Regions from separate parts of the Streptomyces sp. ID05-39B genome, predicted to be linked through region 2. Evidence: riboswitches for the same ligand, from Rfam matches in the RefSeq annotation. Region 2 holds a riboswitch; each other region holds the start of a gene.
What was found. Region 2 has a riboswitch for cobalamin ahead of P1P75_RS33505 (cobalamin biosynthesis protein). Riboswitches for the same ligand answer to the same signal wherever they lie in the genome.
Positions count from the first base shown of each region.

Region 1: another riboswitch for cobalamin. It lies ahead of P1P75_RS08435 (ribonucleoside-diphosphate reductase subunit alpha); the one in region 2 lies ahead of P1P75_RS33505 (cobalamin biosynthesis protein).
Region 3: another riboswitch for cobalamin. It lies ahead of P1P75_RS29440 (prenyltransferase/squalene oxidase repeat-containing protein); the one in region 2 lies ahead of P1P75_RS33505 (cobalamin biosynthesis protein).

Region 1 is NZ_JARGEF010000023.1:33,061-43,582, forward strand. It holds gene P1P75_RS08425 (DUF3311 domain-containing protein) at 90-356, shown strand; gene mctP (monocarboxylate uptake permease MctP) at 353-1,981, shown strand; cobalamin riboswitch at 2,117-2,288, shown strand; gene P1P75_RS08435 (ribonucleoside-diphosphate reductase subunit alpha) at 2,412-4,766, shown strand; gene P1P75_RS08440 (ribonucleotide-diphosphate reductase subunit beta) at 4,766-5,779, shown strand; gene P1P75_RS08445 (hypothetical protein) at 5,692-5,928, opposite strand; gene P1P75_RS08450 (helix-turn-helix domain-containing protein) at 6,021-6,986, shown strand; gene P1P75_RS08455 (cytochrome P450) at 7,033-8,403, opposite strand; gene cyc1 (epi-isozizaene synthase) at 8,400-9,452, opposite strand; gene def (peptide deformylase) at 9,781-10,431, opposite strand.
Region 2 is NZ_JARGEF010000234.1:1,985-12,506, forward strand. It holds gene cobN (cobaltochelatase subunit CobN) at 1-1,885, opposite strand, end outside; gene P1P75_RS33500 (cobyric acid synthase) at 1,882-3,414, opposite strand; gene P1P75_RS33505 (cobalamin biosynthesis protein) at 3,411-4,409, opposite strand; cobalamin riboswitch at 4,509-4,628, opposite strand; gene P1P75_RS33510 (hypothetical protein) at 4,782-5,003, opposite strand; gene P1P75_RS33515 (inorganic phosphate transporter) at 5,038-6,276, opposite strand; gene P1P75_RS33520 (class II aldolase/adducin family protein) at 6,497-7,195, shown strand; gene P1P75_RS33525 (alpha/beta fold hydrolase) at 7,281-8,396, shown strand; gene P1P75_RS33530 (hypothetical protein) at 8,520-9,869, shown strand; gene P1P75_RS33535 (VOC family protein) at 9,884-10,297, opposite strand; partial or broken gene P1P75_RS33540 (neutral zinc metallopeptidase) at 10,420-10,522, opposite strand, start outside.
Region 3 is NZ_JARGEF010000176.1:427-10,948, forward strand. It holds gene P1P75_RS29435 (SCO2322 family protein) at 1-304, opposite strand, end outside; gene P1P75_RS29440 (prenyltransferase/squalene oxidase repeat-containing protein) at 301-1,533, opposite strand; cobalamin riboswitch at 1,642-1,777, opposite strand; gene P1P75_RS29445 (MBL fold metallo-hydrolase) at 1,911-2,966, opposite strand; gene P1P75_RS29450 (aldehyde dehydrogenase) at 3,099-4,556, shown strand; gene P1P75_RS29455 (ferredoxin) at 4,561-4,809, shown strand; gene P1P75_RS29460 (TetR family transcriptional regulator) at 4,824-5,465, opposite strand; gene P1P75_RS29465 (glycosyltransferase family 4 protein) at 5,675-7,096, shown strand; gene P1P75_RS29470 (class I SAM-dependent methyltransferase) at 7,090-7,824, shown strand; gene P1P75_RS29475 (prenyltransferase/squalene oxidase repeat-containing protein) at 7,821-8,891, shown strand; gene P1P75_RS29480 (hypothetical protein) at 8,940-9,230, opposite strand; gene P1P75_RS29485 (LLM class F420-dependent oxidoreductase) at 9,322-10,332, opposite strand; gene P1P75_RS29490 (DUF5336 domain-containing protein) at 10,448-10,522, opposite strand, start outside.

The DNA of each region.
Region 1 (10,522 bases), on a different contig from region 2:
ATATGCGGACGAGGTCTTCCGCTTGGCTTTATCCGTCACCTACATTTCGTGCGCGTTGCACATGATCTGCTAGGGGACGGAGCCGCCCGATGTCAGAAGCCCCAGAAGTGAACAGAGGGCCGGTGGTCACGCCTTTGCGCGTCGCCATCGTCCTCTGTCTGTTCGCACCCTTCGTGGCGATGCTGTGGGTCGGCTCGTATGCGAAGACCGACCCCACGTTCATCGGCATCCCCTTCTTCTACTGGTACCAGATGCTGTGGGTGCTGCTCTCCACCCTGCTCACGGTGACCGCGTACAAGCTGTGGCAGTTCGACCAGCGCGGCCGCAGGAACCAGGGCGGAGGTGCGGCGAAGTGAACGACGGCGTGAACGGCGTGGCACTCGCCGTCTTCATCTTCTTCTTCCTGGCCGTCACCGTCATGGGTTTCCTGGCGGCCCGCTGGCGCAGGGCCGACGACGAGCACAGCCTCGACGAATGGGGCTTGGGCGGCCGGTCCTTCGGTACCTGGGTCACCTGGTTCCTGCTCGGCGGCGACCTGTACACGGCCTATACGTTCGTGGCGGTCCCGGCGGCGATCTACGCGGCCGGCGCGGCGGGCTTCTTCGCGGTGCCGTACACGATCCTCGTCTACCCGCTGATCTTCACGTTCCTGCCGCGCCTGTGGTCGGTCTCGCACAAGCACGGGTACGTGACGACCTCGGACTTCGTGCGCGGCCGGTTCGGCTCCAAGGGGCTGTCCCTGGCCGTGGCCGTCACGGGCATCCTGGCCACCATGCCGTACATCGCGCTCCAACTGGTCGGCATCCAGGCCGTACTGGACGTGATGGGCGTCGGCGGCGGCGAGGACACCAACTGGTTCGTCAAGGACCTGCCGCTGCTGATCGCCTTCGGCGTGCTCGCGGCGTACACCTACTCCTCGGGCCTGCGGGCTCCCGCGCTGATCGCGTTCGTGAAGGACACGCTGATCTACATCGTCATCGCGGTGGCGATCATCTACATCCCGATCAAGCTGGGCGGGTTCGACGACATCTTCGCCAAGGCGAGCGACGCCTTCGCGCAGCCCAACCCGGCGACGGGCGCGCCGCGCGGTGCGCTGGTGCCGGGCGACGCGGGCCAGTGGACGTACGCGACGCTGGCGTTGGGCTCCGCGCTGGCGCTGTTCATGTACCCGCACTCGATCACCGCGACGCTGTCCTCGCGCAGCCGTGAGGTGATCCGCCGCAACACCACCATCCTGCCGCTGTACTCGCTCATGCTGGGTCTGCTCGCCCTGCTGGGCTTCATGGCGATCGCGGCCGGGGTGAAGGTCAAGAACGGGCAGCTGGCGATCCCGCAGTTGTTCGAGGACATGTTCCCGGACTGGTTCGCGGGCGTGGCGTTCGCGGCGATCGGCATCGGCGCGCTGGTGCCGGCGGCGATCATGTCCATCGCGGCGGCGAACCTCTTCACCCGCAACATCTACAAGGACTTCATCAAGCCGGACGCCACACCCAGGGAGGAGACCCGTGTCTCCAAGCTGGTCTCGCTCCTGGTGAAGGTGGGCGCGCTGGTCTTCGTCCTCACCATGGACAAGACGGTCGCCATCAACTTCCAGCTCCTGGGCGGCATCTGGATCCTGCAGACCTTCCCGGCCCTGGTCGGCGGCCTGTTCACCCGATGGTTCCACCGCTGGGCGCTGCTGGCCGGCTGGGCGGTCGGCATGGTCTACGGCACGGTCGCGGCGTACGGCGTCGCCTCCCCCTCCCAGAAGCACTTCGGCGGTTCGTCGAAGGAGATCCCCGGAATCGGTGAGATCGGCTACATCGGCCTCACGGCGTTCGTGCTGAACGTGGTGGTGACGGTGGTGCTCACCTTCGTCTTGAAGGCGCTGAAGGCCCCGGAGGGCGTCGACGAGACGTCCCCTTCGGACTACACGGCGGACGCCGGGGACCCGGGCGTCAAGGCGGAGCTGCCCCCGGCCACGGCGGGGGCAGGGCACTAGCGGGAGGGAGCACCCCTCGTACGCATCCCGCAGCGGGCCGCCGAAGGCAAGTCGCCTCGGCGGCCCGTTGTCGTACGGTGCGCTCCCGCCGAAGCGCACCTATGAGTTGACGCTGCGAAGCCAGCCCGACACAACATCTGGGGGTCGCACGGCGGCCCGGCACAAGATGTATGCTCATGCTCGCTGTCGCCGCAGGGGAATCCGGTGCGAATCCGGAACTGTCCCGCAACGGTGTACTTGCGTGCGTACCTCTGCATTTGCGCACGCATGGTCAGTCCGAGCACCTGCCGGCAGCGCACCCGGTCCGTCCGGCTCGGGTGCCCTGACGTCCGGGCCTCGCGGAATGGGCCGGTGGACGCGACGCGCCCCCGCGCTCGTGTGCTGCCCCCTGCCCTGCGCAAGGCCCTCGCCGAGCGAGGGAGAGCCCCACGTGACCATCGCGCCAGCCGAACCGGTTTCAGCAGCCCTGGAGACCGACGGTCCCGGAGCCTCATTGCTGCGGACGCTGACCGAGCTGACCGCCGACCTTCCCGACGCCGACCCCGGCCGGGTCGCCGCCGCCGCACTGCGGGGCCGGTCCGCGCGGGCGGACGAGCCGGAGCTGCGCGAGCTGGCCACGGAGGCGGCCGCCGGTCTGATCTCCGAGGATCCCGCCTACTCCCGGCTGGCCGCCCGGCTGCTGACGATCGGCATCCGCGCCGAGGCCGCCTCGCAGGGCGTCACCTCCTTCACCGAGTCCGTGGCCGTCGGCCACCGCGAGGGCCTGATCGCCGACCGCACCGCCGAGTTCGTCCGGCTGCACGCGGCCCGGCTCGACGCGCTGGTGGACACGGGCGCCGACGACCGCTTCGGCTACTTCGGCCTGCGCACCCTGTACGGCCGCTACCTGCTGCGCCACCCGATCACCCGCAAGGTGGTCGAGACGCCCCAGTACTTCCTGCTGCGGGTGGCGAGCGGCCTGGCCGAGGACGACACGGCGAGGTCCGTCGACGAGGTCTCCGCGCTCTACACGCTGATGAGCCGCCTGGACTATCTGCCGTCCTCCCCCACCCTGTTCAACTCCGGCACCCGGCACCCCCAGATGTCGTCCTGCTACCTCCTCGACTCCCCGCTGGACGAGCTGGACTCCATCTACGACCGCTACCACCAGGTCGCCCGCCTCTCCAAGCACGCCGGCGGCATCGGTCTGTCGTACAGCCGCGTCCGTTCCCGCGGGTCGCTCATCCGCGGCACCAACGGGCACTCCAACGGCATCGTGCCGTTCCTGAAGACCCTGGACGCCTCGGTCGCCGCCGTGAACCAGGGCGGCCGGCGCAAGGGCGCCGCCGCGGTCTACCTGGAGACCTGGCACTCCGACATCGAGGAGTTCCTGGAGCTGCGCGACAACACCGGTGAGGACGCCCGCCGTACGCACAACCTCAACCTCGCGCACTGGATCCCCGACGAGTTCATGCGCCGGGTCGACGCCGACGGTCAGTGGTCCCTGTTCTCCCCGGCCGACGTGCCCGAGCTGGTCGACCTGTGGGGCGCGGAGTTCGACGCGGCCTACCGCGCGGCGGAGGCCCGGGGGCTGTCGCGGAAGACCATCCCTGCACGTGACCTGTACGGCCGCATGATGCGCACCCTCGCGCAGACCGGCAACGGCTGGATGACGTTCAAGGACGCCGCCAACCGCACCGCCAACCAGACCGCCGAGCCGGGTCATGTCGTCCACTCCTCGAACCTGTGCACGGAGATCCTGGAGGTCACCGACGACGGGGAGACGGCGGTCTGCAACCTGGGCTCGGTGAACCTGGGCGCGTTCGTGGTCGGCCACGACCTCGACTGGGAGCGGCTGGACGAGACCGTCCGCACCGCCGTCACCTTCCTGGACCGCGTCGTCGACATCAACTTCTATCCGACCGAGCAGGCGGGCCGCTCCAACTCCCGCTGGCGTCCGGTCGGTCTGGGCGCGATGGGCCTCCAGGACGTCTTCTTCAAGCTGCGGCTGCCCTTCGACTCGCCCGAGGCCAGGGCCCTCTCCACCCGGATCGCCGAGCGCATCATGCTCGCCGCGTACGAGGCCTCCGCCGACCTCGCCGAGCGCAACGGCCCGCTGCCCGCCTGGGAGAAGACCCGCACCGCGCGGGGAGTGCTGCACCCCGACCACTACGGCGTCGAGTTCAGCTGGCCGGAGCGCTGGGCGGCGCTGCGGGAGCGGATCGCGGTGACCGGCATGCGCAACTCGCTGCTCCTGGCCATCGCTCCGACCGCCACCATCGCCTCGATCGCCGGTGTGTACGAGTGCATCGAGCCGCAGGTCTCCAACCTGTTCAAGCGCGAGACGCTGTCCGGCGAGTTCCTCCAGGTCAACTCCTACCTGGTGCGGGAGCTCAAGGAGCTGGGTGTCTGGGACGCCCGCACCCGCGAGGCGCTGCGCGAGGCGAGCGGCTCGGTCCAGGGGTTCACCTGGATCCCCGAGGACGTGCGGGCCTTGTACCGCACGGCGTGGGAGATCCCGCAGCGCGGTCTGATCGACATGGCCGCCGCGCGCACCCCGTACCTGGACCAGGCGCAGTCCCTGAACCTGTTCCTCGAGACGCCGACCATCGGCAAGCTCTCCTCGATGTACGCGTACGCCTGGAAGTCGGGGCTGAAGACGACGTACTACCTGCGCTCGCGCCCGGCGACCCGCATCGCCCGCGCCGCCCAGGCGCAGGCCCCCATCCCCGTGCAGCAGCCGGCCCCCGAAGAGGCCGTCGCCTGCTCCCTTGAGAACCCCGAGTCCTGCGAGGCCTGCCAGTAATGCGAGACAACCAGAAGAACCTGCTCGACCCGGGCTTCGAACTGACCCTGCGTCCCATGCGCTACCCCGACTTCTACGAGCGCTACCGGGACGCCATCAAGAACACCTGGACCGTCGAGGAGGTCGACCTCCACTCGGACGTCACCGACCTCGCGAAGCTGACGCCCGCCGAGCAGCACCTGATCGGCCGGCTGGTCGCGTTCTTCGCGACGGGCGACTCGATCGTCTCGAACAACCTGGTGCTCACGCTCTACAAGCACATCAACTCCCCCGAGGCACGGCTCTACCTGAGCCGGCAGCTGTTCGAGGAGGCCGTGCACGTCCAGTTCTACCTGACCCTGCTGGACACCTACCTCCCCGACCCGGAGGACCGCGCCGCCGCCTTCGACGCGGTCGAGAGCATCCCCTCCATCCGCGAGAAGGCCGAGTTCTGCTTCCGCTGGATGGACTCGGTGGAGAAGCTGGACCGGCTGGAGTCGGTGTCCGACCGCCGCCGTTTCCTGCTCAACCTGATCTGCTTCGCCGCGTGCATCGAGGGCCTGTTCTTCTACGGCGCCTTCGCCTACGTCTACTGGTTCCGCAGCCGGGGTCTGCTGCACGGCCTCGCCACCGGCACCAACTGGGTGTTCCGTGACGAGACCATGCACATGTCCTTCGCGTTCGAGGTCGTCGACACCGTCCGCAAGGAGGAGCCGGAGCTGTTCGACGACCGGCTCCAGGAGCAGGTCACCGACATGCTGCGGGAGGCCGTCGAGGCCGAGCTGCAGTTCGCGCGCGACCTGTGCGGGGACGGCCTGCCGGGTATGAACACCGACTCGATGCGCCAGTACCTGGAGTGCGTCGCCGACCAGCGGCTGAGCCGCCTCGGCTTCGCCCCGGTGTACGGCTCGGAGAACCCGTTCTCCTTCATGGAGCTGCAGGGTGTTCAGGAGCTGACCAACTTCTTCGAGCGTCGGCCGTCGGCGTACCAGGTCGCGGTGGAGGGCACGGTCGACCTGGACGAGGACTTCTGAGACCGGGCGGTCCGAGACCGGGCGGCCCGGGTCCGCGCCTCGCGCAGTTGGCGGTCGACCCGGCGTTCGTGGGCCAGCCCCACGAGCGCCGGGCCCGCGAGGAGGAGGAAGAGGACCAGGACGGTGAGGGCTTCGGTGAGTGCGTTCATGAGGTAAGCATCGTGCTCTCATGACACTCCTGACAGTGGCAGGACTGCCGTACACCTTCAAATTCCTGCCACTACGGGTGCACACTGGCCGCATGCTGAAGAACGTGGCCGCGATCCTCCTCGACGGCGTGCACCCCTTCGAACTCGGAGTCGTCTGCGAGGTGTTCGGCATCGACCGCAGCGACGAGGGGCTGCCCGTCTACGACTTCGCCATCGCCTCGGCCGAGGGGCCGACCCTGTCCACCCCGCACGCCGGCTTCACGATGAGCACCTCTCACGGCCTCGAACGGCTGGAGAGCGCCGACCTGATCGCCGTGCCTGCCGGGGACACGTACACGGCACGGGAGTTCCCGCCCGAGCTGCTCGACGCGCTGCGCCGGGCCGTGGACCGCGGAACCCGGGTGCTGAGCGTGTGCTCCGGGGTGTTCGTGCTGGCCGCGGCGGGACTCCTGGACGGGCGGCGCTGCGCGGTGCACTGGCGGCACGCGCAACAGCTCGCCCGCGAGTACCCGCGCACGACCGTCGAACCAGACGTGCTCTACGTCGACGAGGACCCGGTGATCACCTCGGCCGGCACGGCCGCCGGCATCGACGCCTGCCTGCACCTCGTGCGCAAGGAGCAGGGCCCCGAGGTCGCCAACGGCATCGCCCGCCGGATGGTCGTACCGCCGCACCGGGACGGCGGCCAGGCGCAGTACATCCAGCGGCCGCTGCCACGCTCGACCTGCGACACCGTGGGCGAGGTGCTCGCCTGGATGGAGCAGCACCTCGACCAGGAGGTCACCGTCGAGCAGCTCGCCGCCCGCGCCCACATGGCGCCGCGCACCTTCGCCCGCCGCTTCCAGCAGGAGACCGGCACGACGCCCTACCGCTGGATCCTGCGCCAGCGGGTGCTGCTCGCCCAGCATCTCCTGGAGGCGTCCGACGAGACGGTGGACGCGATCGCCTGGCGGACCGGCTTCGGCACGGCGGGCGCGCTGCGGCACCAGTTCGTCCGGGCGCTGGGCACCACCCCGAACGCCTACCGGCGTACGTTCCGGGGCCCGGAGGCCGCCTGAACGCACGCCGGCAGGGGGACGGTCCCAGAGCCTGTGTCACAGGCTCTCACCGTGGGACGGGCTTGAGCCGCAGTCGTTGCGGACGCAGCGTGATGCCCACCCGGGTCGCGTCGACCGAGCCGGGGACCTGCTCGAAGCGGTAGCCGTCCGCGAGCACCGCCGTGACCAGCGTGAGCAGGGCCATCGAGAAGTGGTCGCTCGGGCACTTGCGGTTGCCCACGCTGAACGGCCGCATCGCGTACTTCGGGATGTCCTTCGACCGCTCCGGGAGCCAGCGGTCGGGGTCGAAGTCGAGGTGCCGCTCGTAGGACCGCGGGTCGCGCTGGATCGCGTACGGGCTGTACACGATGTCGGCACCGGCCGGAATGCGATAGCCACCGAGTTCGGTCTCGGTGACCGCCCGCCGCGTCAATATCCATACGGCGGGACGCAAACGCATGGCCTCGATGACGACGTTGTTCGTGTGCGTGAGCCTGCGGACGTCGTCGAATGCGACGGGTCGCCCTCCTGTGACCTCGCGCACCTCGGCGCACACTTTCTCCGCCTGTTCCGGGTGGTCCGCGAGAACCAGCAACAGGGACATGATCGTGGAAGCGATGGTTTCGCTGCCGGGGGTGAGGATCGCGACGACCTGGTCGTGGATCTCCTGTTCCCCGATCGGGTCGCCATTGTCGTCCTTCGCCTCCAGCAATGCCGTCAGCAAATCGTCCGGCTTTTGACCGGATGCCCGGCGTTCGGCGACGATCTCGTCGACCAGGAGATGCAAATCGGCCAGGGCCCGGTTGAATTCGCGGTTGGCCGGGAGCGGCAGCCTGTAGAGCGGTCCGAGCGGTACCACCATGCGGTGGTACATCCCCTGGAAGACGCTGGCGAGCGCGATGCACAGGCGCTCGGCCCGCTCGTCCATGAACTGCCCGCGCAGCAGGCAGCGGGCCGCCACCCGCACCGCTATCCGGAACGACTCCGAGGTGCAGTCGATCGTCTCGCCGCCCTTCCACCGCTCGACGAGCGCGCGCGTCTCCTCCTCCATGATGGGCCCGTAGGCGGGGATGGCGTCGAGCCGGAACGCGGGCTGGATCGTGCGCCGCTGACGGCGGTGGAGCGGACCGTTGGCGGTGGCCACGCCCTCCTTGCCGAGCAGTCCCTCCAGGGACTCCCACAGCGGTCCGGCGATGATGTAGTCGGGGCTGAGGGCCATCGCCCCGGTGAGGGCCGGCGTGGTGACGGCGTACACCGTCTTCGGTCCGAGCTTGATGCGGACGACGTCGCCGTGGTCGCGCAGCTGGCTCATGAAGGCCAGCGGGTCACGGGCGAGCTTCCAGCCGTGGCCGAGAAGCGGAACCCCGCCGCCGGCCAGTGGCGGCTCACGCAGTCCGGATGCCTCGGGTGTCACGGGTTTGACGGACTCGACGGTCATTTCTCACCTGCCGCTTCGTTGTTGACGTACGGGGGCGTGGACCGGTCGTCCCAGCTGTCGACCATGTAGCGGCCGGACTCGTGGTGGAACCAGTAGACGGAACTGAACCAGTTCCGCATATTCGCGAGACAGGCCCGTACGGCGGCGCCGAGTTCTTTTCCGTGGACCGTCCCGTCGGCGAGCCGGTCGGCCAGCCGTAAGACGTCCTTCTCGACGACGAGGAATTCTGATATGGATTCCTCGACGCGCCGCCTGACTTCCTCGACCGCCTCTTCGAGTGTCAGTCCCTCATGAGTGATGAGACTGATGCCGAGATTGTGCACCTCGTCGCCCGCGATTTCCTTCGGGAGTGAACAGAGGTCGTTGTACCAGGCGGCGAATTCCTGACTCAGCAGAGCCGCACGCCGATAGGCCGGGTGTTTCCGTACGGTGTCCGGGAGTTCGCATCCCGCACTCGGTTCCAGCAGATCCGTCCAGATCCAGTGCGCGAAGGTGAGCCGGCGCAGGGCCAGATACTCGTCGACGCCCGGGACGCGCCCTTCCGCCCGGTTGTGGAATTCCCGGTCGTACGCCTCGATCACCTCGTGGAAGTGGCGGGCGAACCGCGCGTTCCACGTCTCGGGGAGGAAGGAGTACAGCCGGCCCACGCTGTCCGCGAGTCCGGCGACCAGCGGATCCTCGTGTCGCAGGTGCTCCGCCGGGAAGTCGAGGGCCGCGTGCAGTCGGCGCCTCAACTGCCGCCAGGCGGCGGCCCGGCCGTGCACGACGTCACGGTCGTGCCGGTCGTCCCAGACGAAGAACCACGCGCTGTAGTCGGCGATGGCCTGCATGACCTCGTCGGGTGCGCCGAGGTAGTAACCCGCCATCAGGTCGGTGTAGCACAGGCCGTCGGCATATTCCGCTACCTTGTCCGGCGGCATGAGCCGCTTTTCCAGCAGCCACGAGCGAGTGTTCTCCTGCAGCCGAGGCCAATACGGATGCAGTTGCCGGGGAAACACCGCCTCGATGACCGGAAGAGAGAGCGATGGCGGAACCGCGACCGCGGTCACGGTCCCCGCGGTGCGGTATGTGGTGCGGTATGTGGTGCTGTATGGGAAAGCTGGCACGAACAACCCCTCTCAGCCGCCAGTTGACACACGCCCCTCCCGCCGTGCCGGGCGTGCGCCGTTGCGTATCCCCGCACTTCCCATTCAGCACCACAACTGACCGTTCTGGGAACGGATTTGCTTCATTCACTACCCCAACACACCGAGATCCCCCCTTGCGTGACTGGATATGGATCAGCGGATGTGCATAAGCGATCGAACGTGCGTCGGACGCACGAACGACGCCCGGCCGCTGGTGATCGCGGCCGGGCGTCTGGGGAGGCGGGGTGGCTCAGTCGTTGGGGACCACGGCGTAACGCGGTTCGTTCTCGGCCATCTGCCGCAGGGCTTCCTTGCGTTCACGCTTGGAGAGGCGGTCGATGTAGAGGTACCCGTAGAGGTGATCCGTCTCGTGCTGCAAACACCGAGCGAAGTAGCCCGTGCCGCGCACCTTGACCGGGTTGCCCTTCTCGTCCTGGCCGGTCACCTCGGCGTAGTCCGGGCGGGCCAGCGGCGCGTACGCGGTGGGCACCGACAGACAGCCCTCGTTGCTGTCGTCCAGCCGACGCCTGTCCGCGGGCAGCTCCACCAGCTTGGGGTTGCAGACCACACCGGTGTGCCGGGCACCCTCGTCATCGGGGCAGTCGTAGACGAACACCTTCAGATCGACCCCGATCTGGTTGGCGGCCAGGCCCACGCCCTCGGCGGCGTGCTGCGAGGCGAACATGTCCGCGACCAGCTTCTGGAGCTCCTCGCCGAACTCGGTGACGTCCCCGCACTCCTTGTGCAGCACCGGGTTCCCCACGACGGTGATGGGCCGCGCGGTCCCGGCCCGACGCCAGGCCAGCTCGCGCTCCTCCGTCTCCCCGGTGTCGATGACGAAGCCCTCGTCGTCCACGGGGAGCACTCCCGCGTGCTGCTGATCGGTGTCCTGCTGCGCCATGACCGACGTATGCCTTCCTGCAACCTGGAGACTGCGAACCCGGAGACCGCAGCCTGAAGAACTTGCGAACCTGCGAGTACAGCCTAAAGGG
Region 2 (10,522 bases):
ACGCCGCGTCGTCCGGCTGGTCGTCGACGTGCAGGTCGTGGTGGAGTTCGGCCGCCTTCACCAGCGTCCAGATCTGCGCCCGCACGGCCGGCGTCTTCGTCGGGTCCAGGTCGCAGACGAGCGCGTACTCGTCGAGCAGCTGCTCCAGCTTGGCCAGGTCGCCGTAGGTGTCGGCGCGCGCCATCGGCGGCACCAGGTGGTCGACGACGGTGGCGTGCCCGCGCCGCTTGGCCTGGGTGCCCTCACCGGGGTCGTTGACGATGAACGGGTAGATCAGCGGGAGTTCACCGAGTACGGCGTCCGGCGCACAGCCCCCGCTCAGTCCCAGCCCCTTGCCCGGCAGCCACTCCATCGTGCCGTGCTTGCCCATGTGGACGATGGCGTCGGCGCCGAAACTGTTCTCCAGCCACCGGTAGGCCGCCATGTAGTGGTGCGAGGGCGGCATGTCCGGGTCGTGGTAGATCGCGATGGGGTTCTCGCCGAAGCCGCGCGGCGGCTGGATCATCACGACGACGTTCCCGAACTGCAGGGAGGCCAGCACGATGTCGTCGCCGTCGACGTAGAGGCTGCCCGGCGGCTCGCCCCACGCGTCCAGCATGCCCTGCCTGAGGTCGGGGTCGAGCTTGTCGAACCAGGCCCGGTAGTCGGCCAGCGGCACCCGCGCGGGCGCGGCGGCGAGCTGCTCCTCGGTGAGCCATTCGACGTCGTGGCCACCGGCGTTGATCAGCCGGTGGATCAACTCGTCACCGTTGTCGGGGTATTCGGTGAGCGTGTAACCGGCCGCCTTGAGGGCGTCCAGCACCCGGACGGCGGAGACGGGCGTGTCGAGGCCGACCGCGTTGCCGACTCGCGAGTGCTTGGTCGGGTAGGCGGTGAAGACCAGCGCGAGCTTCTTGTCGGCGTTCGCCTTGTGCTTCAGCCGGGCGTGCCGTACGGCGATACCTGCGACGCGCGCGGCCCGCTCGGGGTCGGCGACGTACACCGGAACGTCGTCCGGGCCCTGCTCCTTGAAGGAGAAGGGGACCGTGATCAGCCGCCCGTCGAACTCCGGGATCGCGACCTGCATCGCCGCGTCCATGGGGGACAGGGCGGCGTCGGAGGCGTCCCAGGCGGCCTTCGAGGAGGTCAGGCAGAGCCCTTGCAGGACGGGCACGTCGAGGTCGGCGAGGGCGCCGATGTCCCAGGCCTCCTCGTCGCCGCCGGCCGAGGCCTGCGAGGCGTGCGTGCCGCCCGCGGCGAGGACCGTGGCGACCAGGGTGTCCGCCGCGCCGAGGATCTCGTACAGGCCGGGGTCGGCGTCGCGCAGCGAACCGCAGTACACGGGGAGGGCGTTGGACCCGGTGGCCTCGATCGCATCGCACAGCGTGTCCACGAACGCGGTGTTGCCGCTCAGTTCATGGGCGCGGTAGAAGAGCACCCCGACGGTGGGGCGGCCGTCCTGGAACACCCGGTCGCCGTGGACGCCGTACCCGGGCATCGTGCGCGGCTCCTCGAACCCCTCGCCCGTCAGCAGCACGGTGTCGGAGAGGAACCGCGCCAGCTCGGCGAGGTTGGCGGGCCCGCCCTCCACGAGATACCTGAGCGCCTCCGCCACCACGCCCGCGGGCACGGACGACTCGGCCATCAACTCCGCGTCGGGCACGGCCTCCCCGCCGAGGAGCACGGTCGGGATGCCCGCCGCCCTGAGCGCGGCGAGCCCGTCCTCCCAGGCCCGCTTCCCGCCGAGCAGCCGTACGACGGCGACGTCCGCGCCCTCGATCAGTCCCGGAAGCTCCTCGGCGACGTCCACGCGGGTCGGATTGCCGATCCGGTAGGTGGCACCGGTGGCGGCGCGGGCCGCCAGCAGATCGGTGTCGGCGGTCGACAACAACAACACTGTGCTCATGCGGGCGCTCCCGGTGGAATGAAAGGCAGTCCTTGCGGCGCGCCCGACTCGATGAGCCGCCACAGCGCGTCCGTGTCCGCGTGCTGTTCGATGAGGTCGCCGAGCCGGTCGAGCTGCTCCTCGCGCAGCGCGGCGAACGAGGTGTCGGCGGCCGGCACGAAACGGCGGCCCGCGGCGGCCGCCACCTCCCGCAGGAACGCCCGGCGGAAACCGTCCGACTCCAGTGAGCCGTGCCAGTGGGTGCCCCAGGTCTGGCCGACCCGGCAGCCGTCCAGGCTGTGCCCCTCGCCATCGGAGATGAACGCCTCGCCGCCCTGGATCTCGGCGACCCCGTGATGGATCTCGTACCCCTCGACGTGCTCGCCGAGGGCCTCGCCGACGGGCCGGGTGAGGGTCTTCTCGCGGGCGAACCGCACCCGGACGGGCAGCACTCCGAGCCCGTCGACATGACCGCGCCGGCTCTCGACCTCGTCCTCGATGTGCTCCCCGAGGATCTGGAAGCCGCCGCAGATGCCGAGGACCGGCCGGCCTTCGGCGGCTCTGCGCCGGACGGCTTCCGCCAGCCCGCGCTCGCGCAGCCACTCCAGCGCCCGGACCGTCCCCCGGGTCCCCGGCAGGACGACCAGATCGGCGTCGGCCAGTTCCTCCGGCCGGTCCACGAACCGCACGACGACGCCCGGTTCGGCGGCCAGCGCGTCCACGTCGGTGAAGTTGGACATGAGCGGCACCGAGCACACGGCGACCCGCAGCACGTCCTCGCCGACCGGCGGCGAGACGTTCGACTCGCGGACGGTCCCGCGCAGCGAGACGCGCAGTCCGTCCTCCTCGTCGATCCCGAGCCCGTGTCGGAACGGCAGCACCCCGTACGTCCGCCGCCCGGTCAGCCCGTGCAGCATGTCCAGGCCCGGCTCCAGCAGCGAGACGTCACCGCGGAACTTGTTCACCAGGAACCCGGCGACCAGCTCCTGGTCCTGCGGCGAGAGCAGCGCGACCGTCCCGAAGAACGAGGCGAAGACGCCACCCCTGTCGATGTCCCCGACCACCAGCACGGGCAGCCGCGCCCCCCGCGCGATGCCCATGTTCACGATGTCGGTCCGCCGCAGATTGATCTCGGCCGGGCTGCCCGCCCCCTCACAGATCACCGCGTCATACGTGCCCCGCAATTCGGCGAGACAGTCGAGAACGGTTCCCAGGAGTTTCTGCTGCCGCCCGCCGTGATAGCCGCGCGCGCTCATCTCACCGACCGGCTTCCCGAGCAGCACCACTTGGCTGCTCTGTTCACCGCCGGGCTTGAGCAGCACCGGATTCATCAGTGCGGTCGGCTCGACCCGGCAGGCCTGAGCCTGCATGGCCTGCGCCCGCCCGATCTCGGCGCCCTCGCGGGTCACGAACGAATTGAGGGACATGTTCTGCGCCTTGAAGGGCGCGACCTTGACCCCCTGCCGCACCAGCCACCGGCAGATCCCGGCCGTGACGACGCTCTTGCCCGCGTCGGAGGTGGTGCCGGCGACGAGGAGACCCCCGCTCATGACGTACGTCCCTTCACTCCCGCGGCGGCCACGCGCGCGGTGACGACGCGCGAGGTGACGAACCGCGCGGTGACGACGCGCGCGGCGACGGTGACGCCGAGCGCGAGCAGGCCGACCCGGCGGGAGAGCCGCGCGGCACGTTCGATGTCCTGGGGCACGACGGTCCGCCCGCGCTCCCCGTTCAGCACGGGCCGGTGCTCGACCCGCCCGCCGTACGACAGCGTCCCGCCGAGGCGCACCCCGAGGGCGCCGGCGAACGACGCCTCCACGGGACCGGCGTTGGGGCTGGGATGCCGGTCCGCGTCGGCCCGCCAGGCCCGCACCGCACCCCGCGGATCGTCCCCGGCGACAGCGGCGAGCACGGCGGTCAGCCGCGCCCCCGGCCATCCGGCGACGTCGTCCAGCCGGGCCGAGGCCCACCCGAACAGGCGATGGCGGGGCGAGCGGTGGCCGACCATGGCGTCCAGGGTGTTGACGGCCCGGAACCCGAGCAGACCCGGCACCCCGCCGACGGCCCCCCACACCAGGGCGCCCACGACCGCGTCGGAGGTGTTCTCGGCGACGGACTCGACGACCGCGCGGGCGACGCCGTCGGCGTCCAGGGCCTGCGGGTCCCGCCCGCACAGATGCGGCAGCCGCGCCCGCGCCCCTTCGAGGTTCCCGGCTTCCAGGGCGTGCCCGATGGTCCGCGCCTCCCGGACCAGCGAGGTCCCGCCGACGACGGACCAGGCGGCGGCGGCGGTCAACGCGACGGAGGCGGCGGGGGAGCGGCGTACGGCGTGCGTGGCGGCGGCCCCGAGGGCCACGGCGCCACCGGCGCACACGGCGGTGTGCAGGGCACCCCACCCGCGGTGGTCCCGCCACAGCACCCGCTCCACGCCGGCCGCGGCCCGCCCGAACACGGCGACCGGATGCCCCCGGCGCGGATCGCCGAGAAGCAGGTCCCCCAGGAGGCCGGCGGCGGCACCGTACGCGTAGCGGCGATCGGCACCCACCGGCTCAGCCGGCCGACGGGTCGGGCAACGACCTGGTGCAAAACCTCGAACGGCAGCCGAGCATGGCGATATGTCCTCACTCAGGGTGTCCACGCCCTGGTTCGACGAGACCGGCGACGAGAGTTCCTGGCTCCCGGGGGTGTCTACCCCGGTGACAGTGGCGGGACCGCGCCGGAATCACACCGGCTTCCTCTTCTGTCGCCGAACATGGCTCCGGCAGTCCACCACGCGCCCGGAAGGGCCGTCAACTCGCTGTTGACCTGCGGCGGGACAGTGTGCAGAAGCCCACATACCTCCGGTCACGGCCGTCACGCACGCGTGGGGCGCGGGACGGTGATCCGTCCCGCGCCCCACGCGCGTGTGCGCCGTCCGTCAGGCGACGATCAGCGAGATCCCGTACGCCACCGCCGCCGCGCAGGCCGCGAAGCACGCGTAGGCGCCGGTGACCGCCAGGGTGGCGGAGTCGCCCTGGGCCGCTGCCCGCTCGCGGCGGGAGAGGCCCATGATGCCGAGGGTGAACAGGGCCACGAGGGCCACGGTGATGACGAGGCTGACACCGAAGACGGAGCCGAGAGACGCCCAGTCGATCTTCATGCTGCTTCTTCCTTCGTACCGGTGGGGGCGGGACTCAGACGCTGGTGGTGGCCGGCGGGGCCGGCTCCGTCACGGGGGCCGCGATGGTGGCCGTCAGGTCCTCGGTGATGGTGCCCGCCGGGGGCGGGGTCACGGCGGCGATCGCGGTGGTCACCACGCCGGCCGGCTCCTCGGGCACGTCCACGACGTTGGTGTGGTCGATGATCTCGCGGCGCGAGATCTTCCAGATCGCGGCGCTGGAGGCGATGAGGAACACCGCGACGAGCGCCGTGCCCCAGCTGCCGAAGCCGGTCACGTACTCGGCGAGGGCGGCGACCAGGGCCGCGGCCGGCAGCGTCAGACCCCAGGCGACGAACATCCGGGTGGCGGTCGACCAGCGGACGACCCCGCCCTTGCGGCCCAGGCCCGCGCCCATCACCGATCCGGAGACCGAGTGCGTGGTGGAGAGGGAGAAGCCGAGGTGGGAGGAGGCCAGGATGACGGTCGCCGCGCTGGTCTGGGCGGCGAAGCCCTGCTGCGGCTGGAGGTCGGTCAGGCCCTTGCCCATGGTGCGGATGATGCGCCAGCCGCCGAGGTAGGTGCCGAGCGCGATGGCCAGACCCGCGGACAGGATGACCCACAGCGGCGGGTCGGAGTCGGGGGCGACGGCGCCGCCGGCGACCAGGGCGAGGGTGATGATGCCCATCGTCTTCTGCGCGTCGTTGGTGCCGTGAGCCAGCGAGACCAGGCCCGCCGAGGCGATCTGGCCGGTGCGGAAGCCCTTCGCCGCGGCCTTGCCGTCGGCCTTCTTGCCCAGCGTGTACGACAGCCGGGTCGCGAGCATCGCGGCGACGCCCGCCACGATCGGCGCGGCGATCGCCGGGATCAGGACCTTGGTGACCAGCACGTCACCGTGGACCGCGCCGGCACCGGCCGAGGCGATGGTGGCGCCGATCAGGCCGCCCATCAGGGCGTGCGAGGAACTGGACGGGAGCCCGACCAGCCAGGTCACCAGATTCCAGAGGATCGCGCCGACCAGCGCGGCGAAGATGACCTCGGGACGGATGCCGGTCTCGTCGACGAGACCCTTGGAGATCGTGTTGGCGACCTCCACGGAGAGGAAGGCGCCTACAAGGTTCAGCACGGCGGACATGGCCACCGCGACCTTGGGCTTGAGCGCACCGGTCGAGATGGTGGTGGCCATCGCGTTGGCGGTGTCGTGGAAACCGTTCGTGAAATCGAACGCAAGTGCGGTTACTACCACAATCGCGAGGATCAGCGAGAAGCTTTCCATGTACCCAGGCAATCGTTCGAGGTCATTGGCTGGATGAACGTAGGGAACCTGAGTGAACGGAAGGTGAACTGGGCGGGGCTTCGTGGTGTCCGCAATCGGCGGGACTCGTTCCACTCCGCCACGCCGCCCAGGCGCCGCACGGGCCAGGGTCCCGGGGGTGCTTCCCGGAAGGGCTCGAAGGGGCCTGACTGAGATGTTCGTCACCTGGCAGGATCACGGTATGACCGACCAGCGGCACGACCTCGACGACAACACCCCTGACCTGCACAAAGGGGAGATCTCACGGGCCTGGGAACAGCTCGTGGCCACGGCCCGCCGCACCGTCGCCGACCGGCTCGTCGTCGGCACCTCCGGCAACGTCTCGGTCCGCGTCGGTGACCTCGTCCTGGTCACCCCCTCGGGCGTCCCCTACGACCGGCTCACCCCGGCCGACGTCACCGGCGTCGACCTCGACGGCCGACAGGTCCTCGGCACCCTCACCCCGACCAGCGAACTGCCCATGCACCTCGCCGTCCACCGCACCACCGACGCCCGCGCCGTCGTCCACACCCACGCCGTCCACGCCACCGCCGTCTCCACCCTGGTCACCGAACTCCCGCCCGTCCACTACATGACGGGCGCCCTCGGCGGCCCCGTCCGCGTCGCCCCCTACGCGACCTACGGCACCGAGGAACTCGCCCGCAACCTCCTTGACGCCCTCACCGGCCGCACCGCCTGCCTCCTCCAGAACCACGGCACCCTCACCTACGGCGCCACCCTCGACCAGGCCTACGACCGCACGGCCCAGCTGGAATGGATGTGCCACCTGTGGCTGACGGCGGCATCGGTCCCCGGCCGGACTCCGCACCTGCTGACCGAGGACCAGCTCGCAGCGGCGGTCGAGAAGCTGAGCGGCTACGGCCAACGAGAGGCGAGGTGACGTCCCGCACGCACCCCACGCCCGCCCATGACGCCCTGAACCCCCACCACTGGCCGCAAAGAGGATCGGCCAGGACACTGGACGGGTGCGCACCGTCACCGCAACCGCAGTCACCGCAGCCGCGGCCCTCGCCGCGGGCGCGGCGAGCGTGGCCGCAGGCCGCCTCGCCAGCGACGCGGCGCTGAAGGCGTCCCCCGGCCGGCCCCTGCCCACCGAACCCCGGCTCACCGTGCACGGCACAACCGCCGACCAGGTGACCCTCACCCGCCACCTCGTCGCCCTGCGCCCCGGCACCTACGGCCTCGCGGGCGACGGCTCCCACGCGGTCGTCGGCCCCGTCCTGGCCACCGCCCCGCACTCCGCCGACACGGTCGTACGCCGCCTGGAGCGCCTCACCCACGGCACCCTGAGCGCCGGCGACGCGGTGTGGCTGACCCCGAACCTGTACGTCGGCAACCCGGACACCGCGCTCGGCCTCGAACACGCCGACGTCGACGTGCCCGGCGAGCTGGGCACGCTGCCCGCGTGGTTCGTCCCCGGCGCCCGCCGCACCTGGGTGATCGCCGTGCACGGCCTGGGCACCACCCGCGAGCACGCCCTGAACCTGACCGGCTTCCTGCACCGCCGCCGCTTCCCGGTGCTCGCCCTCTCCTACCGCGGCGACCTGGGCGCGCCCCGCTCCCCGGACGGCCTCAACCACCTCGGCGAGACCGAGTGGCGCGACCTGGACGCGGCGATGCGGTACGCCGTCCGCTACGGCGCCGAACGCATCGTCCTGCTCGGCTGGTCCACCGGCGCCACCATGGCCCTGCGCGCCGCCGCCCGCTCCGGGCTGCGCGACCTCGTGTCGGGGCTGGTGCTGGACTCCCCGGTCCTGGACTGGCAGGCGACCCTGCGCGCCCTCGCCTCGGCCCGGCACACCCCGGGCGCGCTGCTGCCGCTGGCCGTCCGCGCCGCCGAGGGCCGAGCGGGCCTGAACGCCGGCCCCGCCGACCGGGCCTGGCCGGCCGTGCCGACCCTGGTCTTCCACGGCCCCGACGACAAGGTGGCCCCCTGGGCGGCCTCCCGCCGCTTCGCCGCCCGCCGCCCCGGACTCGTCGCACTCCACCCCGTCCCGCACGCCCCGCACGCCGCCATGTGGAACCCCGACCCGGCCGCCTACGAGGAAGCCCTGCGCCGCTTCCTGACCCCCCTGATGTAAGCCTGGGGCGAGCTTGACGCGAGCCACCGGGAGCACACCGCGCCCGGAGCGGTCCCCAGGGTTCCGTTTAAGGCTGTACCGCTGGCCTGAACACGTCTCCTCCCCCTCCCCGAACCTCGTGCGTTGGCCAGTCCCGTAGCCCGCCGTGACATTCCGTTTGGGTTTTCGGACCGTCAACCGGAAGACTGCACCCGTGACGTCCCGTATCCCGCGCGACTCCAGGCTTCGACTCGTCCGCCCAGCGGGCGACCCGGCCGCGACGCCGCCACCGACGACGGCAAGGCCACGCTCTCCGCGACGACCGCCGAACGCGCCGCCTCGGATCTGGGCCTGACCACGGCTCAGGTCCGCGCCGACTGGGACACCGCCCGCCTCGCCGGCCTCGTCGAGGTGCACGGAGACAGCGCGCGCCCCGGCTGGCGGCTGCGCGCCTGGAACCGCGACGACAGCGCCGTACTGCGCGGCTGGGTCGCCCTCTTCGACGCCTGGTCGCTGGCCACGCCGGAACCCGCCGACCAGGAGTCCGGCGCCGTCGGCGAGGTCGTCTCGGCCATGCCGCAGGTGCTCTCCTTCCTCCAGCTGTCCGCCGGGCCCGTCCCCGTGGACCAGCTCCTCGACCTGCTGCGCCAGCGCGTCACCGAACTGCGCACCGAGCGCTGCGAGGTCCCCTACGGCCCCGAGGACGGCGGCATCCCGAGCCTCAGGCCGGCCGGCTCCTCCGCCGACGCCGACCCGGCGGAGCCCGCCCGCGCCGCCGAACTCGCCCCCCTCCTGGACTGGGCCCTGCACGCCCTCGCCTCGGTGGGCGCCCTCACCTGCGGCGACGGCCATGCCACCCTGACCCCGCTCGGCAGCTGGGCGGTCTGGGTCAAGCTGGAGCAGATCTGCGTCGCCGCGCAGAGCCCGGCCGGCAACATCGAGGTCGCCGCCGAGGTGATGCTCCGCGGCTGCGCCCAGCTCCGCCCGAACGCCGCCCGCGCCGAGTACCGCGCCTGGCTCGCCGCCCGCCCCGTCGGCAGTGCCGTCGGCGACCTGCTCACCGCCGCCCGCGGCGAGGACGCCCTGCTGCGCGGCCTCGCCTTCGAGGCGCTGCGTGTCGTCGGCGCCCCCGCCGAGCCCGACGTCCGCGCCGTCGTCGAGGAGCCCGCCCTGCGGCCGTACGCCCTGCTGTGGCTGGCCGAGCACGACGGGGTGGACCCCGAGGACGCCCACGAGGTGCTCACCCGCGAGGAGGCCACCTGGCTGTGGGTCGACACGGCCGCGGCCGTCGCCGACCACGGCGAGGCGCCGATGCTGGTACGGCACCTGGAGTCCGCGCTCCAGCCGACCGTGCCCGCGCTGCTCGCCGAGGTCCGCTCCGTCGGGCACCCGCGCACCGTGCAGGTCCTGGTGGCGCTCGCCGCCGCGCATCCCGACCCGGCGCTGGCCAAGGCCGTCCGCCGGGCCGCCTTCCAGGTCCACACCGGCGGCTGAACCCGGCGCCGGCGTCAGCCCTGTATCTCGGGCGCGTACGTGCCGAAGCTCCAGATGTTGCCCTCGGCGTCCCGGGCCATGTAGTCCCGTGAGCCGTACTCCTGGTCCGTCGGGGGCATCAGGATCTCCGCGCCGTGCTCCACGGCCCGCCGGTGGTGGGCGTCCACGTCGTCCACGACGACGTACACCCCGGCCGGGCCGGCATCCTTCATCGCCGCGTCGAAGAGACCGCCGTGGCCCTTCGAACCGAGCATCACCGCGCCGTTGCCCTGCACCAGCTCGGCGTGGAGCACCGAGCCGTCCTCGCCCTCGAACACCGACAGCTCGGAGAAGCCGAAGGCCTCCGTGAGCTGCCGGATCGCCGCTTTCGCGTCCCGGTACAACACCGTCGGGTAGATGCTGGGGCGCCCACCGCTCGTGCCTGCCATGTCGATCACTCCCTCGTGATCCCCGTGCGATTCCTGCCGGAAATGTCACTCACCGCCCAGTCTGGCAGCGACCACCGACAACGCCCCGGACCGGGACACGGCGTGACCGGGACGCGGCGTCGGCGGAAGGTGTCGCACCGCGCCATGTCCCCGCTCCGGTACCCCAGGTCGAACCACGGCTGCCGCTGCGCCGCCGACCCGTGCGTCCACGCTCCCGGCGTCGCC
Region 3 (10,522 bases), on a different contig from region 2:
CGACCAGGGCGACCCGCTTCATGCCGTCCCGCGCCGGGGTCCGCGCGCAGATCGCCTCGAACGAGGCCGCGCCGCGTGGCCGTGACGTGTCCTGCGAGTCCTGGCTGACCGCGAACCGGAAGCCCTGGACGGCGCCGTCGGCGGGGCGGGCCGTGGAGGGGCCCTCGGTGGCGTAGACCCAGCGGTCGCCGTCGCGGTCCCAGAACGACCAGTAGCGGTATCCGGCGGCCTGGGCCGGGCCGGTGCCGGCCGCCAGAGCCAGGAACACCGCGGCGACGAGCAGGGCGGCGAGGCGGCCTATCACTGCTGCCGCTTCCTGCGGCCGCTGATCAGGAAGCCGATCCCGATACCCGCGACGAGGAAGACGCCGACGGTCCACCAGACGCCGAAGCCGTCGTCGGAGTCCTCGGTGCCGTCCTTCTCGTCGGAGTCGTCACGCTGGAGGCCACCGGTCGCCTTGCCGGTCTGCTGCGGCGTCGGGCCCGTCGAGTTGAGGGCGGCGACCAGGTCCGTGCCGCCGAACGCGCGCGGGTCCGTACCCGTCGCGTGGGCGGCGAAGACCAGCTGGGCGTAGGCGGCGGGGCCGCTCTGCTTCGCCCAGGCTGCGGCGTTCCGCTGGAGCCAGGCGAGGGGCTTCCGGGCCTGCTCGGCGCCGCCCTGTGCGGCGAGCGCGACCACGGCGTCGGCGGTGTTGCCGTAGTCCGGCTGGTTCTCGGCGCCGGGCAGCACGGAGGTCAGGTACCCGTCCTTGGCGACGGACTTCGCCAGGTAGGCGGCGCCGTTCGCGGCGGCCTGCGGCGAGCCCGGATAGCCGGCGTCGGCGCAGGCGGCGGCGTCCGCCTTCCTCGCGGCTCCGGCCGCGAGGCCCTTGCCGAGCGCCCCGAGGACGCCCGCCGCCGTGGCGTCCGCGTTCGCCGACAGCTTGCCCTGCTTGTCGGGCTGGTAGGCGAAGGCGCCGCCCGCGGCACAGGGCAGCGCCAGCCCGACCAGGGCGTCGTACGGCGACCTCCCGCCCTTCACGACCTCCGCCGGCTTCGCCCCGGCCGCCGCCAGCGCGCCCACGACGACGGACGTCGAGTTGGTGTCGCTGGCACCGCCGGGGGCGTACCCCCAGCCACCGTCCGCGTTCTGTACGGACTTCAGCCAGCCGACGGCCTTGTCCACCGCGGCCTCGTGCCCGCCGAGGGCCGCGAGGGCCTGGACGGCGGCGGCCGTGCTGTTGCTGTCGACCATCAGCTTGGCGTCGCAGGCCTTGGCCGGGTCGGCGCGGAACGCGGCGAAGGAGCCGTTCGCGCACTGCTGGCCGGTCAGCCAGTCCACGGCCTTCCCCGCCGGCTTCACCCCGGCCGTGTCCTGGGCGAGCAGCGCGAGCGACTGGCGCCAGACGCCGTCGTACGTCGGGTCGGCGCTGCCGTACAGGCCGGACGGGATCGCCACGGACGGAGTCGGCGACGGGGACGCGGCCACGGCGGGCGTGGCGGCGCCGATCACTGCGGTGGCGGCCAGGACCGCGGCGCTGCGACGGACGTTCATGATCGGCGGGTGCCTCTCCCTGTCAGGGAGCCGGGCAGCACGGGACATCCCGGCGGCTCGGCTCCGCATACCTCGACGGTGCCGTACGGCGGCGGCGCCGACGCACGTGAGCCGGTCACGTCCGTCCGGGGCAGTCCGGCTGGCAATGGTGGTGTCCACTGCTCACGGTTGCGGGTCAGCGCCGGAATTGCACCGGCTTTCCCCCGTACGGGTGTGATGACGACCGGGCCACTGTACTCGGCCGTAGGAATGGCCCTGAGGGCAGCCCGTGAGCGGGGGTACGTGCGGCCCGTGGGAACGACGGGGAGCGCGCCGCTCGACCCGGGCGGACGGTGCCGATACGTCCGGTGAAGTGCGCGCCGCGTCTGCCGCCGTGCCTACACGGCCACGTACGTGACCGGCTCGCTCCCCGTCACCGCCTCCGCGTGCCCCAGTTTCACCAGGCGCCGCAGGTGGGCCTCGGCCTCCGAGACGGCGATGTTCCGGGAGCCGTACGGGATCTGCTCCCAGGGGCGGTTCCACTCCATGCGCTCGGCGAGCTGCCAGGGGGTGAGCGGCTCGGCCAGCAACTCCCTCAGGCCGGCGAGGCGGTCCTCGTGGTGGGCGAGCAGGTCCCGTACCCGGGACGAGGCGTCGGTGAAGGCGTACTGGTGGGCGGGGAGGATCTCGGCGACGGCGAGGCGGCCGACGCGTTCGAGGGAGGCCAGGTAGTCGCCGAGGGGGTCGGTGACCGTGGCGTCGTCGGGGTCCTCGTACAGGCCGATGTGCGGGGTGATCTCCGGCAGCAGATGGTCGCCGGAGAACAGCCGTCCGTGGCCCGGCAGTCGGTCCGGGTGGTCCTCCTCCAGGTGGAGGCAGACATGGCCGGGGGTGTGGCCCGGCGTCCAGATCGCGCGCAGGCGGCGGCCGGGCAGGTCGAGGAGTTCCCCCGGCTCGATCTCGCGGTCGGGAAGGGCGGGGGAGAGGCCCGGGAACGCGCGGCGCCGGGCGGTGCGCAGCGGGGCCACGTGCTCCTCGGGCGCACCGGCGGCCACCAGCTTGTCCGTCATGTACGTGTACCAGCGGGCGGGCCGGGTCGCGCGGGTCCGCCGGACGATCGCGCCGTCCGCCGCGTGCATCGCGATCCACGCGCCGCTGGCCTCGCGCACCGCGCCCGACAGGCCGTGGTGGTCGGGGTGGTGGTGGGTGACGACGATGCCGTACAGCTCGGTGACGGAGGTGCCGCAGGCGGTGAGCCCGGCGGTCAGGGCGTCCCAGGAGGCGGGGTCGTCCCAGCCGGTGTCGACGAGGACCGGCCCGCGGTCGGTGTCGACGACGTACACCAGGGTGTGCCCGAGGGGGTTGTCCGGGATGGGCACGCGCAGCGAGCACACGCCTCCGCCGTGGTCGTACGTCGTCGGGGGCACGGGGCCCTCGTCCAGGCTGCTCGTCATGCGCCCTCCGTCCCACGGCCATTGCCCACTATAACGAGAACTGGTATCAGTTTCTGAAACACCGTCAGAAACTTCGTCTCAGACACGTCGGCGGAGACTCAGAGACGCCGGCGCCCTCGGGAGGCAGTCGCCATGGCCGAGCTAGTGGAACACGGACAGCTGTTCATCGGCGGGGAGTTGACCGACCCCCTCGGCAAGGACGTCATCGAGGTCGTCTCGCCGCACACCGAGGAGGTCATCGGGCGCGTACCGCACGCCTCGCCCGCCGACGTGGACCGGGCGGTCGCGGCGGCGCGGCGGGCCTTCGACGAGGGGCCGTGGCCCCGGCTGCCGCTGGCGGAGCGGATCGCGGTCGTCACCCGCATCAAGGACGGGATCGCCGCCCGGTACGAGGAGATCGCCCGGGTGATCTCCTCCGAGAACGGCTCCCCGTATTCCTGGAGCGTCCTCGCGCAGGCGCTCGGCGCGATGATGGTGTGGGACGCGGCGATCACCGTCGCGCGCGGCTTCCCCGTCGAGGAGCGGCGCGACGGCGTCCTCGGGAAGATCCTGGTGCGGCGCGAACCGGTCGGGGTCGTGGCCGCGGTCGCCCCCTGGAACGTCCCGCAGTTCGTGGCCGCCGCCAAGCTCGCGCCCGCGCTGCTCACCGGCTGCACGGTGGTGCTCAAGCCGTCGCCCGAATCACCTCTGGACGCCTACCTGTTGGCGGAGATCACCCGGGAGGCGGGACTGCCCGAAGGGGTCCTGTCGATCCTTCCCGCGGACCGGGAGGTGAGCGAGTACCTGGTCGGGCATCCCGGCGTCGACAAGGTCTCCTTCACCGGATCGGTGGCGGCCGGCAAGCGCGTGATGGAGGTCGCCGCCCGCCATCTCACCCGCGTCACCCTGGAGTTGGGCGGCAAGTCGGCGGCGCTCGTCCTGCCGGACGCGGACATCGAGACGACCGTCCCCCAGGTCGTCTCGGCGGCCTGGATGAACAACGGCCAGGCCTGCGTCGCCCAGACGCGCATCCTGCTGCCGCGCTCCCGCTACGACGAGTTCGCGGACGCCTTCACGGCGGCGGCCGGCGCACTGGTCGTCGGCGACCCGCTGGACCCCGCGACCCAGGTCGGCCCGCTGGTCGCCAGGCGTCAGCAGCAGCGCAATCTCGACTACATCCGCATCGGCCAGGAGGAGGGCGCGAAGATCCTCACGGGCGGCGGCCGGCCGCCCGGCCTGGACCGCGGCTGGTATGTCGAGCCGACCCTCTTCGGAGACGTCGACAACTCCATGCGGATCGCCCGCGAGGAGATCTTCGGCCCGGTGATCTGCCTCCTGCCCTACGGCGACGAGGCCGAGGCCGTGAAGATCGCCAACGACTCCGACTACGGCCTGAGCGGCAGTGTGTGGACCGCGGACGTCGGGCACGGCATCGAGGTGGCCCGCCAGGTCCGCACCGGGACGTACTCCGTGAACACCTTCAGCCTCGACATGCTCGGCCCGTTCGGCGGTTACAAGAACAGCGGCCTGGGCCGGGAGTTCGGCCCCGAAGGGTACGGCGAGTACCTGGAGCACAAGATGATCCACCTGCCGGCCGGCTGGGAGGGCTGAGCGGATGGGCGTACCCGGGACGGGAGACCGCTGGCACGTCGAGGTCGACCGCTCCCTGTGCATCGGCTCCGCCCAGTGCCTGCACCACGCCCCCGACCGCTTCCACCTCGACCGCGCCCGCCAGTCCCACCCGAGCGCCCCCGACACGGGCGCCGACGAACGCGTCCTGGCGGCCGCGGAGAGCTGCCCGGTCGAGGCGATCGTGATCACCCTGGCGGAGAACGGGGAGGCGGTGTTCCCGCCGGAGGAGTAGAGCCGGCGGCCGCCCTACCGGGGCGGGGGCGGCTGCGTCACGTCGATCAGCCGGCAGACCGTTTCGATGTCGATGCGGACCTGGGCGATGGAGGCCCGGCCCGAGAGCCAGGTGATGAGGGCCGAGTGCCAGGTGTGTTCGATGACGCGGACCGCGGAGAGCTGTTCCGCAGTGGGATCCGCCAGGCCCATCGCGTCCAGGATGATCGCGGTGGTCTGGCGGGACACCTGGTCGACCTCGGGGGAGACGCTGCGGTCGGCGAAGGTGAGGGCGCGGACCATCGCGTCGGCCAGGTGCGGCTCGCGCTGGAGGGCCCGGAAGGCGCGCATCAGGGTCTCCGCGACCCGCTCGGCCGGGGTGTCGCCCGCCGGGGGCTTCTTCCTCAGCGTGCCGTGCATCCGCTCCAACTGGTCCTGCATCGTGGCGACCAGCAGATGCACCTTGGACGGGAAGTAGCGGTAGAGCGTGCCGAGGGCCACCTGCGAGGACTCGGCGACCTCCCGCATCTGCACCGCGTCGAACCCGCCCCGGCTCGCCAGCCGGGCGCTCGCGTGCAGGATGCGGCGGCGACGGGCCTCCTGCCGCTCGGTGAGGGGAGCGGCGGAGGGGCGCTGGATGCTGGTATCCACCTTGTCCCCCTTGGCGTGCGCGGGCATGGGTCCCGTTCCGTGACGGTCGGTGAGGCCTTGTGATCACTCAGCGGAACAGGGCGCCGGGTCGTGGCGTGAATCACCTGATCCACGGCTCACAGCGTCCTTACCTGCCGGTAGATTCAGAGCCTCCCGGACGATCAAGTCTGAAACTTGTTCTAGATTAGCGTCCCGTCGTAGTCTCGCGGGACAGTGCAGGCAGAAGGGGGCCCGGAGTGACCGCTGAGGCCAGTCAGGCGGGGTCCCAGGACCTCGCCGCGGACGGCGGGCGACCGCTCGACATCGCGCTCCTCACCTACAAGGGAAACCCGTTCTGCGGCGGCCAGGGCGTCTACGTCCGCCACCTCTCGCGTGAACTCGCCCGCCTCGGCCACCGCGTCGAGGTCATCGGCTCCCAGCCGTACCCGGTCCTCGACGGGGGCCACGACGGCCGGCTGTCCCTCACCGAGCTGCCCAGTCTCGACCTCTACCGTCAGCCGGACCCCTTCCGCACCCCGGGACGCGGCGAGTACCGCGACTGGATCGACGCCCTCGAAGTGGCGACGATGTGGACCGGCGGCTTTCCCGAGCCGCTGACCTTCTCGCTGCGGGCCCGCCGCCATCTGCGCGCCCGCCGTGGCGAGTTCGACGTCGTGCACGACAACCAGACCCTCGGCTACGGCCTGCTGGGTGATGTCGGCGCCCCGCTGGTCACCACCATCCACCACCCCATCACCGTCGACCGGCAGTTGGAGCTGGACGCCGCCGAGGGACGCAAGCGGCGTGCCTCGGTGCGCCGCTGGTACGCCTTCACCCGTATGCAGAAGCGCGTCGCCCGCCGGCTGCCGTCCGTGCTCACCGTCTCCGGCACCTCCCGCCAGGAGATCGTCGAGCACCTCGGGGTCCGTGACGAGCGCATCCACGTCGTCCACATCGGCGCCGACACCGACCTGTTCGCGCCCGACTCGTCCGTGTCCGTCGTGCCGGGCCGCATCGTCACGACGTCCAGCGCGGACGTGCCCCTCAAGGGCCTGGTCTTCCTCGTCGAGGCGCTGGCCAAGGTCCGTACCGAACAGCCGAACGCCCATCTCGTCGTCGTCGGCAAGCGCCCGCAGGAGGGCCCCGTCGCCGCCGCCGTCGAACGCTACGGCCTCGAAGGCGCCATCGAGTTCGTCAAGGGCATCTCCGACGCCGAACTCGTCGACCTGGTCCGCTCGGCGGAGGTCGCCTGCGTGCCCTCCCTCTACGAAGGCTTCTCGCTGCCGGCCGCCGAGGCCATGGCGACCGGCACCCCACTCGTCGCCACCACCGGCGGCGCCACCCCCGAGGTCGCCGGACGCGACGGCGAGACCTGCCTGGCCGTACCGCCGGGCGACGCGGGAGCGCTGGCCACCGCGCTGAGCCGGCTGCTCGCCGACCCCGCACTGCGGGCCCGGATGGGCGCGGCCGGACGCGAGCGGGTGCTGGAGCGGTTCACCTGGGCGCGCGCCGCCGAGGGCACCGTCGAGCGGTACCGCGAGGCCGTCGAGCGGGGCGGAGACCGACGCGGCCCCCGCCCCTTCGGAGCGCTGCCGGCTCTTCCCGCCCCGGCCTCCTCCCCAGATGCTGTCCCAGACGTTGACGTCGAATCCGATCGCGAAAGCAGGGCCACGTGCTGACCGTCGACTTCTCCCGGTTCCCGCTCGCCCCGGGCGACCGTGTCCTGGACCTCGGCTGCGGGGCGGGACGCCACGCCTTCGAGTGCTACCGGCGCGGCGCCCAGGTCGTGGCGCTGGACCAGAACGCCGAGGAGATCCGCGAGGTCGCCAAGTGGTTCGCCGCCATGAAGGAGGCCGGCGAGGCCCCCGAGGGCGCGACCGCCACCGCGATGGAGGGCGACGCCCTCGCGCTGCCCTTTCCCGACGAGTCCTTCGACGTCGTCATCATCTCCGAGGTGATGGAGCACATCCCCGACGACAAGGGCGTACTCGCCGAGATGGTACGGGTGTTGAAGCCCGGCGGACGCATCGCCATCACCGTGCCGCGCTACGGCCCCGAGAAGGTCTGCTGGACCCTGTCCGACGCCTACCACGAGGTCGAGGGCGGCCACATCCGCATCTACAAGGCGGACGAACTCCTCGGCAAGATCCGCGAGGCGGGCCTCAGGCCGTACGGCAGCCATCACGCCCACGCGCTGCACTCGCCGTACTGGTGGCTCAAGTGCGCGTTCGGGGTCGACAACGACCAGGCGCTGCCGGTGCGGGCGTACCACAAGCTGCTGGTCTGGGACATCATGAAGAAGCCCCTGGCGACCCGGGTCGCCGAACAGGCGCTGAACCCGCTGATCGGCAAGAGCTTCGTGGCGTACGCGACCAAGCCCCACCTGCCCCGAGTGGACGCCAAGTGACGACTCCCCGGACAGAACACCTCGTCCTGGCCGGGGTCCTCACCGCCGAGCAGGCCGCCGGGACCGTCCGCGGCATCCTCGCCGAACAACGCGAGGACGGGGCGATCCCGTGGTTCCGCGGGCACCACCTCGACCCGTGGGACCACACCGAGGCCGCGATGGCGCTGGACGCGGCGGGCGAGCACGAGGCCGCCGAGCGGGCCTACGAGTGGCTCGCCCGGAACCAGCACGAGGACGGCTCCTGGTACGCGGCCTACGCCGACGGCGACTTCGCCGACGTCACCGACCGTGGCCGCGAGACCAACTTCGTCGCCTACGTCGCCGTCGGTGTCTGGCATCACTACCTGTCCACCGGCGACGACACCTTCCTGGACCGCATGTGGCCGGTCGTCCACGCGGCCGTCGAGTACGTGCTGCGGCTCCAGCAGAGCGGCGGACAGATCGGCTGGCGCCGCGACGACGACGGCACGCCCACCACGGACGCCCTGCTGACCGGATCCTCGTCGATCCACCACGCGCTGCGCTGCGCCCTGGCCATCGCCGAACAGCGCGAAGAACCCCAGCCGGACTGGGAGTTGGCGGCGGGCGCGCTGCGGCACGCCATCCGGCGGCACCCGGAGCGCTTCCTGGACAAGGCCCGCTACTCGATGGACTGGTACTACCCGGTCCTGGGCGGCGCGCTCACCGGCGTCGAGGCCAAGGCCCGCATCGAGGAGATGTGGGAGCGGTTCGTCGTGCCGGGGCTCGGCGTGCGCTGCGTGGTGCCCAACCCGTGGGTGACCGGCGGGGAGTCGGCCGAACTGGCCCTGGCGCTCTGGGTGATCGGCGAGTCCGACCGGGCGCTGGAGATCCTCCAGTGGATCCAGCGGCTGCGCGACCCGGAGTCGGGCCTGTACTGGACGGGGTACGTCTTCGACGACGCGGCGATCTGGCCGCAGGAGCTGACGACGTGGACCGCCGGGTCGCTGCTGCTCGCGGTCGCGGCCCTGGGCGGCCACGACGCCACCTGCGCGGTGTTCTCCGGCGACCGTCTGCCGACGGGGCTGGATCCCGACTGCTGCGACTGAGAGGGTCGACCGAGGGGCGTTGGGGAGGTCTTCGAGGGGCCAGTGGCGTCAGTGGCGGACCCGGTTGGCGATCGCGTGGCCGATGAACAGGTACACGATCGCCGCCAGGCCGTAGCCCGCCACGACCCGCGCCCACGCCTCGTCGAACGTGAACAGGTCGTGCGACCAGCCCGCCAGCCAGCGGGCCACCTCGTGCACGAACTGCACGAACTCGTTGCCCCGGTTGGCGTCCAGCAGATACATGACGATCCAGAGGCCCAGGATGAAGGCCATCACGTCGGCGACGACGGCGATGATCCTGCCGGCCGAATGCGCACCGTTCTCATATCGAGGGGACATACAGTGCGCCTTGCCGCCCGTGACGGAATGAAACACGACCGGTTCCCGACCTCTCCCGTCCCCCGCGCGGTGGCCTACCTTCCCGCGCCGCCTAGGAGTTGAGTTCGGCCAGGACGCGCAGGGTGTGCGGGTCCGGGGTCAGGACCAGCAGGTCCGTCACCGGGCCCGCGCGCCACCGCTCCAGCCGCTCGGCTATGCGCCCGCGCGGGCCCACCAGGGAGATCTCGTCGGCGAACGCGTCCGGGACGGCCAGTACGGCCTCCTCCCGGCGCCCGGCCAGGAACAGCTCCTGGATCCGCCGGGCCTCCTCCTCGTACCCCATGCGGGCCATCAGATCGGCGTGGAAGTTGCGCCGGGCGTGCCCCATCCCGCCGATGTAGAAGCCCAGCATCGCCTTGACCGGCAACAGCCCCTCCGCGACGTCGTCGCACACCCGCACCCGCGCCATCGGCGCCACCCGGAACCCCGCAGGCAGCTCCGCCACCGCCGGCCCGTACGCGTCCGGCCGGTCCGGCGACCAGTACAGCGGCAGCCAGCCGTCGGCGATCCGGGCCGTCTGCGCCACGTTCCTCGGCCCCTCCGCGCCCAGCAGCACGGGCAGGCCTGCGCGCAGCGGATGCGTGATCGGCTTCAGCGGCTTGCCGAGCCCGGTCCCGTCCGGACCCCGGTAGGGATGCGGGTGGAAACGCCCGTCCAGCTCGACGGGCCCCTCCCGCCGCAGCACCTGCCGTACGACGTCGACGTACTCGCGGGTCGCCGTCAGCGGCGAGGCCGGGAACGGGCGCCCGTACCAGCCCTCGACGACCTGCGGCCCGGACAGGCCGAGGCCCAGCGTCATCCGCCCGCCGGAGAGATGGTCCAGGGTGAGCGCGTGCATCGCCGTCGTGGTCGGTGAACGGGCCGCCATCTGCGCAACCGCCGTACCCAGCCCGATCGTCGAGGTGTGGGCGGCGATCCAGGTGAGCGGGGTGAAGGCGTCCGACCCCCAGGACTCGGCCGTCCACACCGAGTCGTACCCGAGCCGCTCCGCCTCCCGCGCCAGCTCCACATGCGCGGGGGAGGGGCCGCGTCCCCAGTAGCCGAGCGCGAGACCGAGCCGCATGCCTGCCTCCTGACGGTATGTCAGCTGTCCTGGCGGTAGGCGACTGTACGACAACGGCCCCCCGCCCGGAAGGGCGAGGGGCCGCGAGACGCGGGCCCGGCTGCGGAGCTGAGCCTCAGCCGCGCTGGATGCCGGAGGTGTCGCGCAGTACACCGCGACGGCCGTCCTGGGTCTGGGCCACCAGGCCCTG